Regions from separate parts of the Solibacillus sp. genome, predicted to be linked through region 2. Evidence: riboswitches for the same ligand, from Rfam matches in the RefSeq annotation. Region 2 holds a riboswitch; each other region holds the start of a gene.

Region 1 (3,152 bases), on a different contig from region 2:
TCTTCTAATATCTCTACTAAATCTTCTAATAAAAATTAGTCACTCATGCAGAAAGTCCAAAAAGTAGTAACCCCTCCAACCTATGAATTTCAGGAATGTAACGTATTCTTTTTCACTATTTTATTTAGTAAAGGGAAAAAAACGAAAGGCTCTTCGAATTAGGAGATGCCTTTTTATAGGTAGAAAAATTCGCGAAAAAGGTTAAAATAGGCTAAATTGAAGTGGTGCAAATTTAATTTGATTTGAGAAGGGGAAGGGTACGATGAAAAGTGCAAAACCATTTTTAATGTTTCAAGGCGGCGTTGCTGAAGAAGCAATGAACTTCTATACATCAGTTATAGAGGACGCGGAAATTACGAGCATTATCCGCTATGGGGCAAATGAAGGCGGAGACGAAGGAAAAGTCATGCAAGCTACTTTTTCGATAAAAGGTCAGGAATTTATGTGCATTGACAGTAATATAAAACATGAATTTGACTTCACACCGTCATTCTCTATTTTTATTACATGTGATACGGAAGAGGAAGCCGACCATCTGTATGAAAAACTGCTTGAAGGCGGACATCCGTTAATGCCAATCGGGGATTACGGTTTCAGCAAGAAATTCGGCTGGCTAAATGACCGCTACGGCGTGTCATGGCAGATCAATTTAGCTTAATAAAAGGTGCCGGGTGTCTGGACCGATACCCGGCGCTTCATTTTCTAATAAAGGGTTGAATTGTTCTAATATATTTTAATATCTTCTAATAAAAGTGAAATTTTCTAATATAAGTGTCGGTTGTTCTAATAAGTATGCGAATTGTTCTAATATCATCCGCAGTTCTTCAAATATCTTACCTAGAAGTTCTAATAACCGCTCCAACTCTTCTAATAAAATCGATAAGCCGGTGGAAAAAATTCTCCATTATTAATTTGTTCTAATAAAGTCCTCAAAAGTTCTAATATCTGCTCCAGCTCTTCTAATAAAATCAATATATCTGTATAAAAAATCTTCTAGCAATAAGTTGTTCTAATAAAGTACGCGGAAGTTCTAATATCCCGCCCCGAAGTTCTAATAACCACCCGAACTTTTCTAAAAAAAAACCTCTGCACACGCCGCCAGCTACTCAACCGGCATTCTGATAAAGCATCCCGCCAAACGCCCTGTTTCTCACCATAATCTTCAGTAAGCCATAGCCCAAAAGCGCACCGGCAAACGAACTCATCATAAATGCCGGGACAAAACCGAACAGCGCCGCTTCCTGTCCTAAAAATAAAATCGCAATCGGGTAAGTAGCCATCGCACCAAATAGCCCTGTCCCGATTACTTCACCTACCGCTGCAAACGCCAGTTTCTTCGTTTTCGCAAACAAAAATGCAGCTAAAAGTGCGCCAATCATACTGCCCGGATAAGCAAATATACTGCCTGTCCCCATCAAGTTTCTCAATGTCGACGTAAGAAATGCCTGTAACACCGCATACCATGGACCGAGCAATACCGCCGATACGACATTGGCAAAGTGCTGAATCGGAAATATTTTCGCAAAACCTAATGGGATATACACCATACTGCTGAGAATCGTTGTAATTGCTGCGATAATCGCGGAGTATGTAAGCTTTCTCGTTTTATTCATTTCTACCATCCTTTACAATAATTTTTGCAACAAAAAAAACCACTTTCAATTAAGAAAGTGGTATCGTAGCCTATACAAAAATATAAAATAGGGGGTCGACACTACTTTCCTACGCTAGTATTACCTAGATCAGGTGCAAAGGGTACTTCTCAGCCAAACAGGCGCCCCTAGTAGTTTTACGAGCAGATTATCTGCTTCCAGTATTAGGTTAATTTCACAATAATCATAACATGGCCGTTTCATTATGCAAACGCTTTTTTGAAATTTAATCCCTTTGACCGAGAAAAATTACTGCTCATACCCGCCGCCATAATTGCCGGGCTGGACCTGTTGCCAAGGGTTTGGCGGACCGATGAAAGTATTGGGTCTGACAGGAGCAACTGCCTGCGTCCATAAAGTTTCGTTCATTCCATAAGTGTGGGCCATAATATTCGCTGGTGTCAGCTTGAGCAGGTCGGAACCTAAAATGACTTCAGGAGTCGGAGCATTGAAAATGGCAAGCAGATGCGTGTTGTTTTGCGTAGCGACTTCGTAATGCCACCACCCTTGAGGAACGTTCGCCACTTGACCGGGGCTAATCGGAAAATGCATCAGCTGTTTCGTAAACGGATTCAAAATCGAAACAACTGCACTCCCCGTAATACAGTAAACAAGTTCCGCCGCATTTTGATGGTAGTGCGGTTCTATAACATTATTGGCGCTAAGATATATATCAAGCAACGATATATTATCAAGCGTATTTAACTGGTTGACACCAAGCAGATTGATAAAATTATGCTGGTCTTTAACGAACAGCGGGTTTTTATTAACATCGAATGTAAACTGCGGTTGCGCTGAAACATGATTCGAATTCAATCGTTCACCTCTTTTATTATTGTTGCTAAAATATGCAAAAATTTATCGGTGTGTGCCTATTGGATATGAACCATCCATCTAAAAATACACATATAACGCATTGATTAATGTGAAAATTAGAATAAACAGGGTAGCACCACATACAATAATTTCTGCAAAGTGGATGAACATAACTCTTTCATAACTCAATTCGGCTTTACGAAAACCAAAGAAATCCCCATGACTGATAATATAAATAAACGTACTCACGACCATTAAGGAAGACATTAAAAACGAAATCGTTGGTAAAGAAGTAACGTAGCGCGGGTTGCCTCCTGTTTCCATATAGAGCGGAATATCCAATCCCTTGCTCAACACAAAACTGACAATGACCATGATGTAGATAATAAGCGAAATATTAAAAGGGTGTTTGCGGTAATCGATCAGATCAAGCATCATTTTTGTCTTCCCTTTATACTCCCAGTCCTTATTGTCTTCTACTCTGTCACCTTTCAGCATGTAAATAATACCGGCTAATACAAGCCCTGAAAATAAATACCATTCCAACATTGTAAAAAACAGCATCCAGCTATAAAACGGTGCGATCACAAGCGGTAGAACAACGAGTCCGCTCAACCATTTATTAACTGGCTGATTGGCAATAAGCCATTCGTTTAAAGCATGCCGTTTATCTTTTGTATGTCC
Region 2 (3,152 bases):
TAAACTTGACCAATCTGCACAGCAGATAGAAGGCTATAAAGCGAAACTGATGCAAGTCGAACATGTTTATAATTTAATTCGCGGTCAAAATGATGCGAAAATTTCATTTGAGCGGTTTGTGCAAATCGGCTATTTGGAAAAAGTGACACATGCGGCAAATGAACGTTTGCGTGTCTTATCAAATGGCCAATACTTCCTGAAATCCACAGGAAGGAAAGAAGGAAATGCCCAAAGCGGACTCAGCATCGATGTATATGACAGCCATACAGGGCAAACCCGGGATGTAAAAACACTGTCCGGTGGTGAAAAATTCAATGCCTCACTTTCATTAGCATTAGGAATGGCCGATGTTATTCAAAGTGTGCAGGGAAGTGTGCATATCGATACAATGTTTATCGATGAAGGTTTCGGTACATTGGATGAGGAGGCATTAAGAAGGGCAATCGATATATTGATTGATCTTCAGCAAACAGGCCGCTTAATCGGCGTCATATCACATGTGGCCGAACTAAAAGCAGCAATGCCAGCTATTTTGCAAGTGCAAAAGCTAAAAGAAGGCTACAGTAAAACAGAGATTATTATTAAATAGAAAAAAACACATTTCCCTCCAGTTAAAGCGGGAAATGTGTTTTTTGCATTAACGTTTTGGAGTTCGTCGTGTAGTTGCTGCTTGGGGAGTAGATTTTTTGTTGTCCATCATTTTCTTAATGATCGGGTACACGATTGGTCCATATTTAATAGCTGTTTTAATGAGTTTATTTAATTTCATTAGTATACACTCCTTAACGAATACGTTTCGTATAAAAATATACCCAAAGATGGAGCTTTCATAAACATTAACGTAAAACTTTAATGGCTTGAGCTAAATTCCATATTGCCAGGATGAACGTGATAACTACTAAAAGAATAAATCCGATAAAATGCGAACTGATAAAAAAGTCCTGAATGTTCAAGGTCAAAGTATCATTCCAGGAAAGAACGGAAGTGAAAAAGTAAATAATGTACAGAATCCCTAACAGTATCGGTATGAATTGGGAAATAAAAGCTTTTTTAGAATGGCCTTTAACAGCATCATCTTTCGTAACGATAAATATAATTAACGGTAAAATAAACGGTGCAAAATAAAAGCTCAAATAGCTCAGTGCACTTAAACCTTTCGATTGATCCATTATTTATCACTCCTTCGTATCTATTATATGTAATTCTAGTACATTTCAAAATAATAGCTGTTGAAAGTTGTAAAAATATTCGTTACAATGAGCATGTTCAAACAATAAAAATTAGATGTACCACAAGGGGTGCCGAGAAAGTCGGCTGAGATTGTGCACGGGATTGCACTGACTCTTTGAACCTGTAAGTTAGCACTTGCGTAGGGATGTGGATAGAAACCGACTGTTCAAACGATAGTCAGGCTTTTGTCCTGACTGTCGTTTTTTACTTTTTCCTACTGAAAAAGTAAAAGCCTCCGGCGGATGTCATGGATTCGGATATGAGTTCTTTACGCGAGCGTAAAGCCGAATCCCGACGCAATTACGCTAAAGCGTAATTGATTTCTATTCTATCCCTCTTCACTTTTGTTACATCGGATAAAAGAAAGGGGCATTGTTATGGACAGAAAGAAATTATTGATGATGGTGGAGATAGCGATATTTGCTGCCATCGGACTTGTATTGGATCAAGTATCTTTTAAAATGTGGGCACAAGGCGGATCGATCAGCTTTGTTATGGTACCGATCATGTTAATGGCCATTCGTTGGGGATTAACGGCAGGACTTGCAACAGGCTTGCTGATCGGCGTAATGCAAATGATGTTCGGTGCTTACATTGTGCACTGGCTTCAGGCAATTTTAGATTACGGTCTTGCCTTTACAGTAGTAGGATTAGCGGCAATTGTAAGAAAGCCATTATTAGAGGCTACACAATCACTCAATAAAGTAAAAATGGCACTTTATATTGTCCTTGGAGCACTTATAGGCGGTGCTTTAAGATTTGTTTCGCACTTGCTCGCAGGTGTCGTGTTCTTTAAAGAATATGCAGGCGATGATAATGTATGGGCCTATTCAATTATTTACAACAGTACTTATATGGTTCCTGCTACAATACTTACGGCGATTATTGCCGTTATTTTATTCACATCTGCACCTCGTTTACTGCAAAAAGTAAAAACAACATAACGAATAGGAAACTCAATGCTTGCGGTGAGGGATACTTTTCCCCCTGCAAGCTTTTTCTTATTTCAATAGTAGATTTTCATATTAAATTGGTCATAAATCAGGATAATTTTAAAAACCTTGAACAATTACAACCGATTTTAAGTATGCTATAGTTAAGGGTAGACATTGTTTAAGAGGAAGGAAGTTACACATGATTGTTACTACTCAAGAAGAAATACAAGCGTTTAAAAAAATTGGGCGCATTTGTGCTGAAATTCGTGAGGCGATGAAAGCTGCGACAGTACCTGGCGTGACAACGAAAGAATTAGATGAAATTGCTGGCCGTATGTTTGCGGAAGCAGGCGCGGTTTCTGGTCCTAAAGGCGAATACGATTTTCCGGGATATACTTGCATTTCAGTAAATCACGAAGTTGCACATGGTATTCCAGGGAACAAGGTTATTCAGGAAGGCGATATCGTAAACATTGATGTTTCTGGTTCTTTAAACGGGTATTTTGCAGATACAGGTATTTCTTTTGTCGTTGGTGAAGGTTATGAAGATAAAGAAAAACTTTGCACTGTAGCAAAATCAGCATTTGAACGTGCAATGACAAAGGTTAAAGCAGGTTCGAAATTAAATCAGATCGGTAAAGCGGTAGAGCGTGAAGCACGTGATCACGGTTTGACAGTAATTATGAACTTAACAGGTCATGGCTTAGGTAAATCATTACACGAAGAGCCAAACCATGTATTGAACTATTACGATGCTTGGGATACAACAATCATGAAAGAAGGCATGGTGTTGGCAGTAGAACCGTTCATTTCTGCAAAGGCCGAGCATATCGTAGAATCAGGTGACGGCTGGACATTCATTACACCGGACAAATCATTAGTTGCCCAAATCGAACATTCGATTATCGTCACAAAAGATAAACCGATCATTTTAACAACATTGGAAGACTAAGTTATAAACGTGGGAGCATACATAAGTGCACCCGC
Region 3 (3,152 bases), on a different contig from region 2:
TTGCAAAATTACGAATATCTTGAGAGATTCTCATACTGCAAAATTTAGGTCCACACATAGAACAGAAATGTGCTGTTTTTGCACCTTCAGCAGGTAAAGTTTCATCATGATATTCGATTGCACGTTCAGGATCTAAAGATAAATTAAACTGATCTCTCCAACGGAATTCAAAACGAGCTTTTGATAAGGCATCATCTCTTTTATGTGCTCCTGGATGCCCTTTTGCCAAATCAGCAGCATGTGCAGCAATTTTATAAGTGACAACCCCTACACGAACATCATCTCTATTCGGTAAACCTAAATGTTCTTTTGGCGTTACATAACAAAGCATCGCTGTCCCATACCAACCAATCATTGCAGCTCCAATAGCAGATGTAATGTGATCATAGCCAGGAGCTATATCAGTTGTAAGAGGGCCTAAAGTATAGAAAGGAGCTTCCTTACAAACTTCCAGTTGTTTGTCCATGTTTTCTTTTATAAGGTGCATTGGCACGTGTCCCGGTCCTTCAACCATAACCTGTACATCATGCTCCCAAGCAATTTTTGTTAGTTCTCCAAGAGTTTCTAATTCCGCAAATTGAGCTTCATCATTGGCATCTGCAATGGAACCAGGACGTAAGCCATCCCCTAAAGAGAATGAAACATCATAAGTTTTCATGATTTCACAGATTTCTTCAAAGTGAGTATATAAAAAATTTTCTTTATGGTGGTGAAGACACCATTGTGCCATAATAGATCCACCTCGGGATACAATACCTGTTAAACGTTTTGCTGTTAACGGAACATACCGTAAAAGAACACCAGCATGAATGGTGAAGTAATCCACCCCTTGTTCGGCTTGTTCAATCAATGTATCACGGTAAACCTCCCATGTTAGGTCTTCAGCAACACCATTTACTTTTTCTAGTGCTTGATAAATAGGTACGGTACCGACAGGAACAGCCGAATTTCGAATAATCCATTCCCGTGTTGTGTGAATGTTTTTACCTGTTGATAGGTCCATAATATTATCAGCACCCCAACGTGTTGCCCATGTCATTTTTTCAACCTCTTCTTCGATGGAAGATGAAACAGCAGAATTGCCAATATTCGCGTTAATTTTTACATGAAAGTTACGACCTATTATCATGGGCTCTGATTCTGGATGGTTGATATTAGAAGGAATAATCGCTCGACCCTTTGCAACTTCATCCCGTACGAATTCAGGTTTCATATTTTCTCTAATTGCGATAAATTCCATTTCAGGCGTGATAATTCCTTTTCGTGCATAATGAAGTTGTGTAATATTTTTCCCTTTTTTAGCCCGTAACGGTTTCCGCTTTAAACCAGGAAACACGTTATGATTAGCACGAGGATCGTTTTTATCTTTATAACCATTATCCTCAGGCTTGATTTCACGACCATCATATTCCTCCACATCGCCACGTTCTTGAATCCATGTACTGCGAAGGGCAGGGAGACCTTTTGTAATATCGACAGAATGATCAGGGTCTGTATAAGGTCCGCTGGTGTCATACACACGTACTGGAGGATTTTCCTCTTCTCCAAACGTACCAGTTGTCGGGCTTAACTCGATTTCACGCATTGGAACCTTAATGTCAGGTCTAGAGCCTGTTACATATACTTTTTTGCTACCTGAAAAGTTAGACATAATGGAAATACTCTGTTCGTTTAATGAAGATGGTGACATTGACATAATAAATCTCTCCTTTTTTGAATATAAGGACAAGAGATAGAGCACAACAGTGAGGAGCTTAAAAAAGCTTATGAAGTACATAAAAAAGCCGGTGTCCAATAAATGGTCGGACCCGGCTAATATGTATACAGAAGTAGTATTACTATAATACGATGCTAACTTCCCCACGCTGGTATGATCCAGATCAGGTCCCAAGAGTCAAGAAACTTCAACGTGTTTCATTCTCAGCCCAACTTATTGGACTCCCCTAGTTATTTCTATTCAATTTTATATTAGTATACATGAAACTTAATTGAGATAAAAGGGAAAATTCAGAAAAGTATTTGTTAGATGAATTACCTTACCAGTTATTGATATCGTACTCATTTCGCATGCACATTACAAACCTCTGCATGTCTCGACGTTAAGAACATTAAAGAAACAAAACCCGAACGTATTATTATTTCTGATGAGTCAACATTCTCAAGAGGTGGACTTTTTTTATATTTAAGGAATTCTGAATCAGAAAACGTTTTAATTCCTGCTTATTGAAAATCATCCTTGACGAAAAAAGTCGTTCGTCGTAAAGTAATGTTAAATTCATCAAGCATTAGGTGCCCGTTAAGGGAGAATAGGGAATAAAGTGAAAAGCTTTAGCGTAATCCCAACACTGTATAGAGGAGTTCCATAGCAAAGCCCACTGGATATAGATCTGGGAAGGGGTTATGGAATCGTGAATCTGAGCCAGGAGACCTGCCTAAGTACGCTTCCTGTTTATAGACACTGGATATGTCTGTAGTTTATTTGTTATCGAATAAACTGCAGGCTATTTTTATTGTCAAAATTCATTCAAATAGGGGGAAACGAAACATGAAATTACTAAAGCAAACGATTGAACAAATTAAAGAAATCGACCGACAAATGGAAGGCAAAGCACGTCAGTACATAGACTCTTTAGCAAAGCCGCCTCAAAGTTTAGGGAAGCTCGAATCTTTAGCAATGCAAATCGCCACAATTACCGGTGAGCTTGCGCCGAAAATCGATAACAAAGCGATGATCGTCATGGCGGCAGACCACGGTGTGTATGAGGAAAGGGTAACGCCAAATCCACAAAGTACAACGGTTTTCCAAACACTTTCATTTCCGAAAGGGACGACAGGGATGTGTACGATTGCGAAAATTACAAATGCACAAGTTATCCCGGTGGATATCGGTGTAAAAGAAGACTTACCTCAAAACGCAGGGGTAATCATTAAAAAGGTGAAATACGGGACAGACAATATGGCGAAAGGTCCTGCAATGACCCGAGAAGAAGCGATTCAGGCGATTGAAGTAGGGATTGAAGTTGCAACTGAAGCCATTCAAAGCGGTATTAATCTTATCGGTACAGGAGAAATGGGCATCGGGAATACGACACCTAGTGCTGCTGTGCTTTCGGTACTTCATGGGTGTGACCCATTGGAAGTAACGGGCTTCG
Region 4 (3,152 bases), on a different contig from region 2:
CCTAGACTTAATAGATCCTGCGCCGCTAATGTGATATCTTCATCATTTTGAATTGTATAACCAGTCAGAATTTCCGCTTCCGGAATGTTCGGTGTACAAACGGTTGCAAGCGGCAATAACATTTCTTTAAGGGCCGTTGTTGCCTCCTGTTCGAGTAAACTTGCCCCCCCTTTTGCAATCATGACCGGATCAACGATTAGCGGAATTTCTGTATTTTTTAGTAAAGCGACAATTGATTCGATAATTTCAGCACTAAACAACATTCCTGTTTTAATTGCCTTAACATCAAAATCTTGAAGTACCGCTTTTAACTGAGCCTGAACAAAATCGGCCGTTGTCGGAAAAATCCCATGCACTCCTTGGGTATTTTGTGCGGTTAGTGCAGTGATGACCGATGTGCCGAATACACGGAGTTCCTGAAACGTTTTTAAATCTGCTTGGATGCCTGCACCGCCACCGCTATCTGAGCCTGCAATTGTACATGTAATCATTGTCGTCCCTCCGCTAAATTTTCTAGTTCATTCAGGAAATTTGTGTGGAAAGTTCCTATAGCTGCAACAGAATTGGCACCTGCCTGTTTATATTCATTCAGCAGCGTTAGTAAGTCATCAAACGGCTCTATACTGTTTGCAAGCACCGCTGCACAAAAGGCACTAAGCAAGCAGCCGCTCCCCGTCATTTTTGTTACTTTTTCATGACCGCCCGTTACAAATTCCACTCTTTCCCCATCTGTAATAACATCTTGTTCTCCTGTAACGATCACAATACATTGATAGTTATTAGCCAACTTTTTAGCAGTCGCTTCAACATCTATCTCCCCTTTTCCACTATCAACACCTTTGGAAGCCCAATTCGCTCCCGTGAGAGCCGCCAGTTCTCCAATATTGCAGCGGATTACATCAATCTTTAAAAGGTCGAGCAGTTGTTGTGCTGTTTCAACTCGGAACTTCGTTGCCCCAACCCCTACCGGATCAATAACAACCGGATTTTGATGCTTATTTGCGCTCAGTCCAGCTTGCTTCATCGATGCTACTGTCCTTTCATTCAAAGTACCCATATTCAAAAGTAATGCATTTGACTGAGCAGCCATTTCTCCCGCTTCTTCTATCGCATCGGCCATTACTGGTGAAGCACCCACCGCCAGCAAACCATTCGCTGTAAAGTTTGCGACGACATAATTTGTAATGCAATGTACTAACGGTTGATTTTTATGAATTGCTTGCAGGCTCATTTACATACACCCCTTGTTCCCAGCTTTGCTTTGTCCAAGGCATCTCCCAGAACATCCATTCGTAATAACAGCTTTTCTTAAAATGTTCCTGTAATATTTTTAGCTTTGCCGGCTGTTCTTTCGCATATCGATCAAGCATCGATTTTTGTACTTCAATATTTTGAAGCATCTCCTCGGAAGCATATAGTGCAATCCACTGTTCATAAAGAGGGACATTTGGGCATGCATCTTTTAACCTTTGCCCAATTTCCTGATACAGCCATGGGCAAGGCAAAATTGCCGCAAATGCTTCTGCTACATCTCCGTTATGCACTGCATTGTACATATGGCTCACATAGTTATAGGCTGCAGGAGCCGGTTCGAATTGCTCCAAATCATCCGCTGTAACACCTAATTCTTTAAACGTTGTACGGTGTAACTCCAGCTCTGCGTCATGAATAAATTTTGCTGTTTGCAGAAAATATTGAACATCGTCATCCGTAGTCGCTTTTGCAGCTGCCAGAGCAAGAACTTTCGTATAATGTTTTAAATAATACGCATCCTGCAGCATATAAAACTTAAACTTCTCCAGCGGTAAGCTCCCATCTGCAATCCCTTGTACAAAAGGATGATAGAAGCTAGCCTCCCAATAAAAATCCGTTTCTTTTCTTACCTCTTCACAAAATCCCATTGTTACTCCTCCTTTTTGTTGACGGAAGCACAAAAAAGACGCCTCAATATAGAGAGACGTCCCCAAAAAGTGTAAGTACCACTTTTCATTGCTCCCTACGTCCGTATTAACGGCCAGGTTCCAAGGGTCAGGTTTTAACCTTCTCAACACTACTGTGTCCCCCCGCAAATCAAATGCTTGTGTATTTGCAAAAGAAAGACTCCACGTAAAAGATACGCGGAGCCAAAGTAAGTACATATGTATAGCGTGTACTTTGCTCCCTACGTCCGTATTAACGGCCAGGTTCTAAGGGTCAGGTTTTAACCTTCTCAACACGAATGTGTCCCCCCGCAAATGCATTTAATTACCCCGAGTGTAACAAATTAATTCAAACCGGGCAAGTGAATTCAAAAAATTACGAAATTATTCAGTTAAAACTACCGCGCATCATTAGTAAATGTTTACATACTAATGATGCGCTGTGATCTATTGTAAATTGGCTACTGTTGATTTTTTCCCAGTCAGTTCTTGATAAGCCAGTGCATATTCTTCTGCCAGTTTATCAACATATTGTTGTGTAGAAGTAATCTCTTTAATTGCGCCGATTCCTTGCCCGCTTCCCCAAATATCTTTCCAGGCTTTTGCCGTATTATCATTGAAGTTCATTGCGGAAGGATCACTTTCTTTTAGATTATCCGGATCCATCCCTGCATTCATGATAGAACCTTTCAAATAATTCCCGTGAATTCCTGTAAATAAATTACTGTATACAATATCTTCTGCATTACTCTCAACAATCATCTGTTTGTATTCTTGACGAGCAAATGCTTCTTCTGTCGCGATAAACGGTGAGCCAATATAGCCAAAATCAGCCCCCATCGCCTGTGCAGCCAATACCGAATGGCCTCGTGCGATTGATCCTGATAAAGCTAATGGACCGTCAAACCATTCACGGATTTCCTGTACGAGCGCAAATGGGCTTTGCTGCCCTGCATGACCTCCCGCACCTGTTGCTACTGCTATGATTCCGTCCGCGCCTTTTTGAATTGCTTTTTTTGCAAAATAATTGTTGATGACATCATGGAAAACGATGCCTCCATAACTATGTGCTGCCTCAAAAACTTCTTCGCGTGCCCCAAGTGAAGTAATAATAATTGGAACTTTATATTTCACACAAAGCTCCATATCCTGTTCCAGCCGGTCGTTTGTTTTATGGACAATCTGGTTAATTGCAAATGGTGCTGCCGGCTGCTCGGGATTTCTGGCATTATA

Evidence for each region. A riboswitch is a leader RNA that binds a small molecule or an ion and turns the genes downstream of it on or off. The one in region 2 is predicted to bind thiamine pyrophosphate.
Region 1: it holds a riboswitch for thiamine pyrophosphate, as region 2 does, so the genes downstream of both, thiW (energy coupling factor transporter S component ThiW) here and thiT (energy-coupled thiamine transporter ThiT) in region 2, are expected to answer to the same signal.
Region 3: it holds a riboswitch for thiamine pyrophosphate, as region 2 does, so the genes downstream of both, thiC (phosphomethylpyrimidine synthase ThiC) here and thiT (energy-coupled thiamine transporter ThiT) in region 2, are expected to answer to the same signal.
Region 4: it holds a riboswitch for thiamine pyrophosphate, as region 2 does, so the genes downstream of both, tenA (thiaminase II) here and thiT (energy-coupled thiamine transporter ThiT) in region 2, are expected to answer to the same signal.

Annotation. Positions count from the first base shown of each region.
Region 1 is NZ_JBELZM010000013.1:4,695-7,846, forward strand. It holds gene ABS917_RS13095 (VOC family protein) at 263-658, shown strand; gene thiW (energy coupling factor transporter S component ThiW) at 1,107-1,613, opposite strand; TPP riboswitch at 1,703-1,792, opposite strand; gene ABS917_RS13105 (cupin domain-containing protein) at 1,902-2,468, opposite strand; gene ABS917_RS13110 (nucleotidyltransferase) at 2,547-3,152, opposite strand, start outside.
Region 2 is NZ_JBELZM010000008.1:147,900-151,051, forward strand. It holds gene ABS917_RS10140 (SbcC/MukB-like Walker B domain-containing protein) at 1-589, shown strand, start outside; gene ABS917_RS10145 (hypothetical protein) at 638-769, opposite strand; gene ABS917_RS10150 (magnetosome magnetite crystal formation protein family) at 837-1,169, opposite strand; TPP riboswitch at 1,285-1,393, shown strand; gene thiT (energy-coupled thiamine transporter ThiT) at 1,608-2,174, shown strand; gene map (type I methionyl aminopeptidase) at 2,365-3,117, shown strand.
Region 3 is NZ_JBELZM010000026.1:11,073-14,224, reverse strand. It holds gene thiC (phosphomethylpyrimidine synthase ThiC) at 1-1,690, opposite strand, end outside; TPP riboswitch at 1,841-1,955, opposite strand; cobalamin riboswitch at 2,271-2,450, shown strand; gene cobT (nicotinate-nucleotide--dimethylbenzimidazole phosphoribosyltransferase) at 2,546-3,152, shown strand, end outside.
Region 4 is NZ_JBELZM010000002.1:45,761-48,912, reverse strand. It holds gene thiD (bifunctional hydroxymethylpyrimidine kinase/phosphomethylpyrimidine kinase) at 1-491, opposite strand, end outside; gene thiM (hydroxyethylthiazole kinase) at 488-1,231, opposite strand; gene tenA (thiaminase II) at 1,209-1,901, opposite strand; TPP riboswitch at 1,977-2,075, opposite strand; TPP riboswitch at 2,142-2,240, opposite strand; gene ABS917_RS02375 (NAD(P)H-dependent flavin oxidoreductase) at 2,367-3,152, opposite strand, start outside.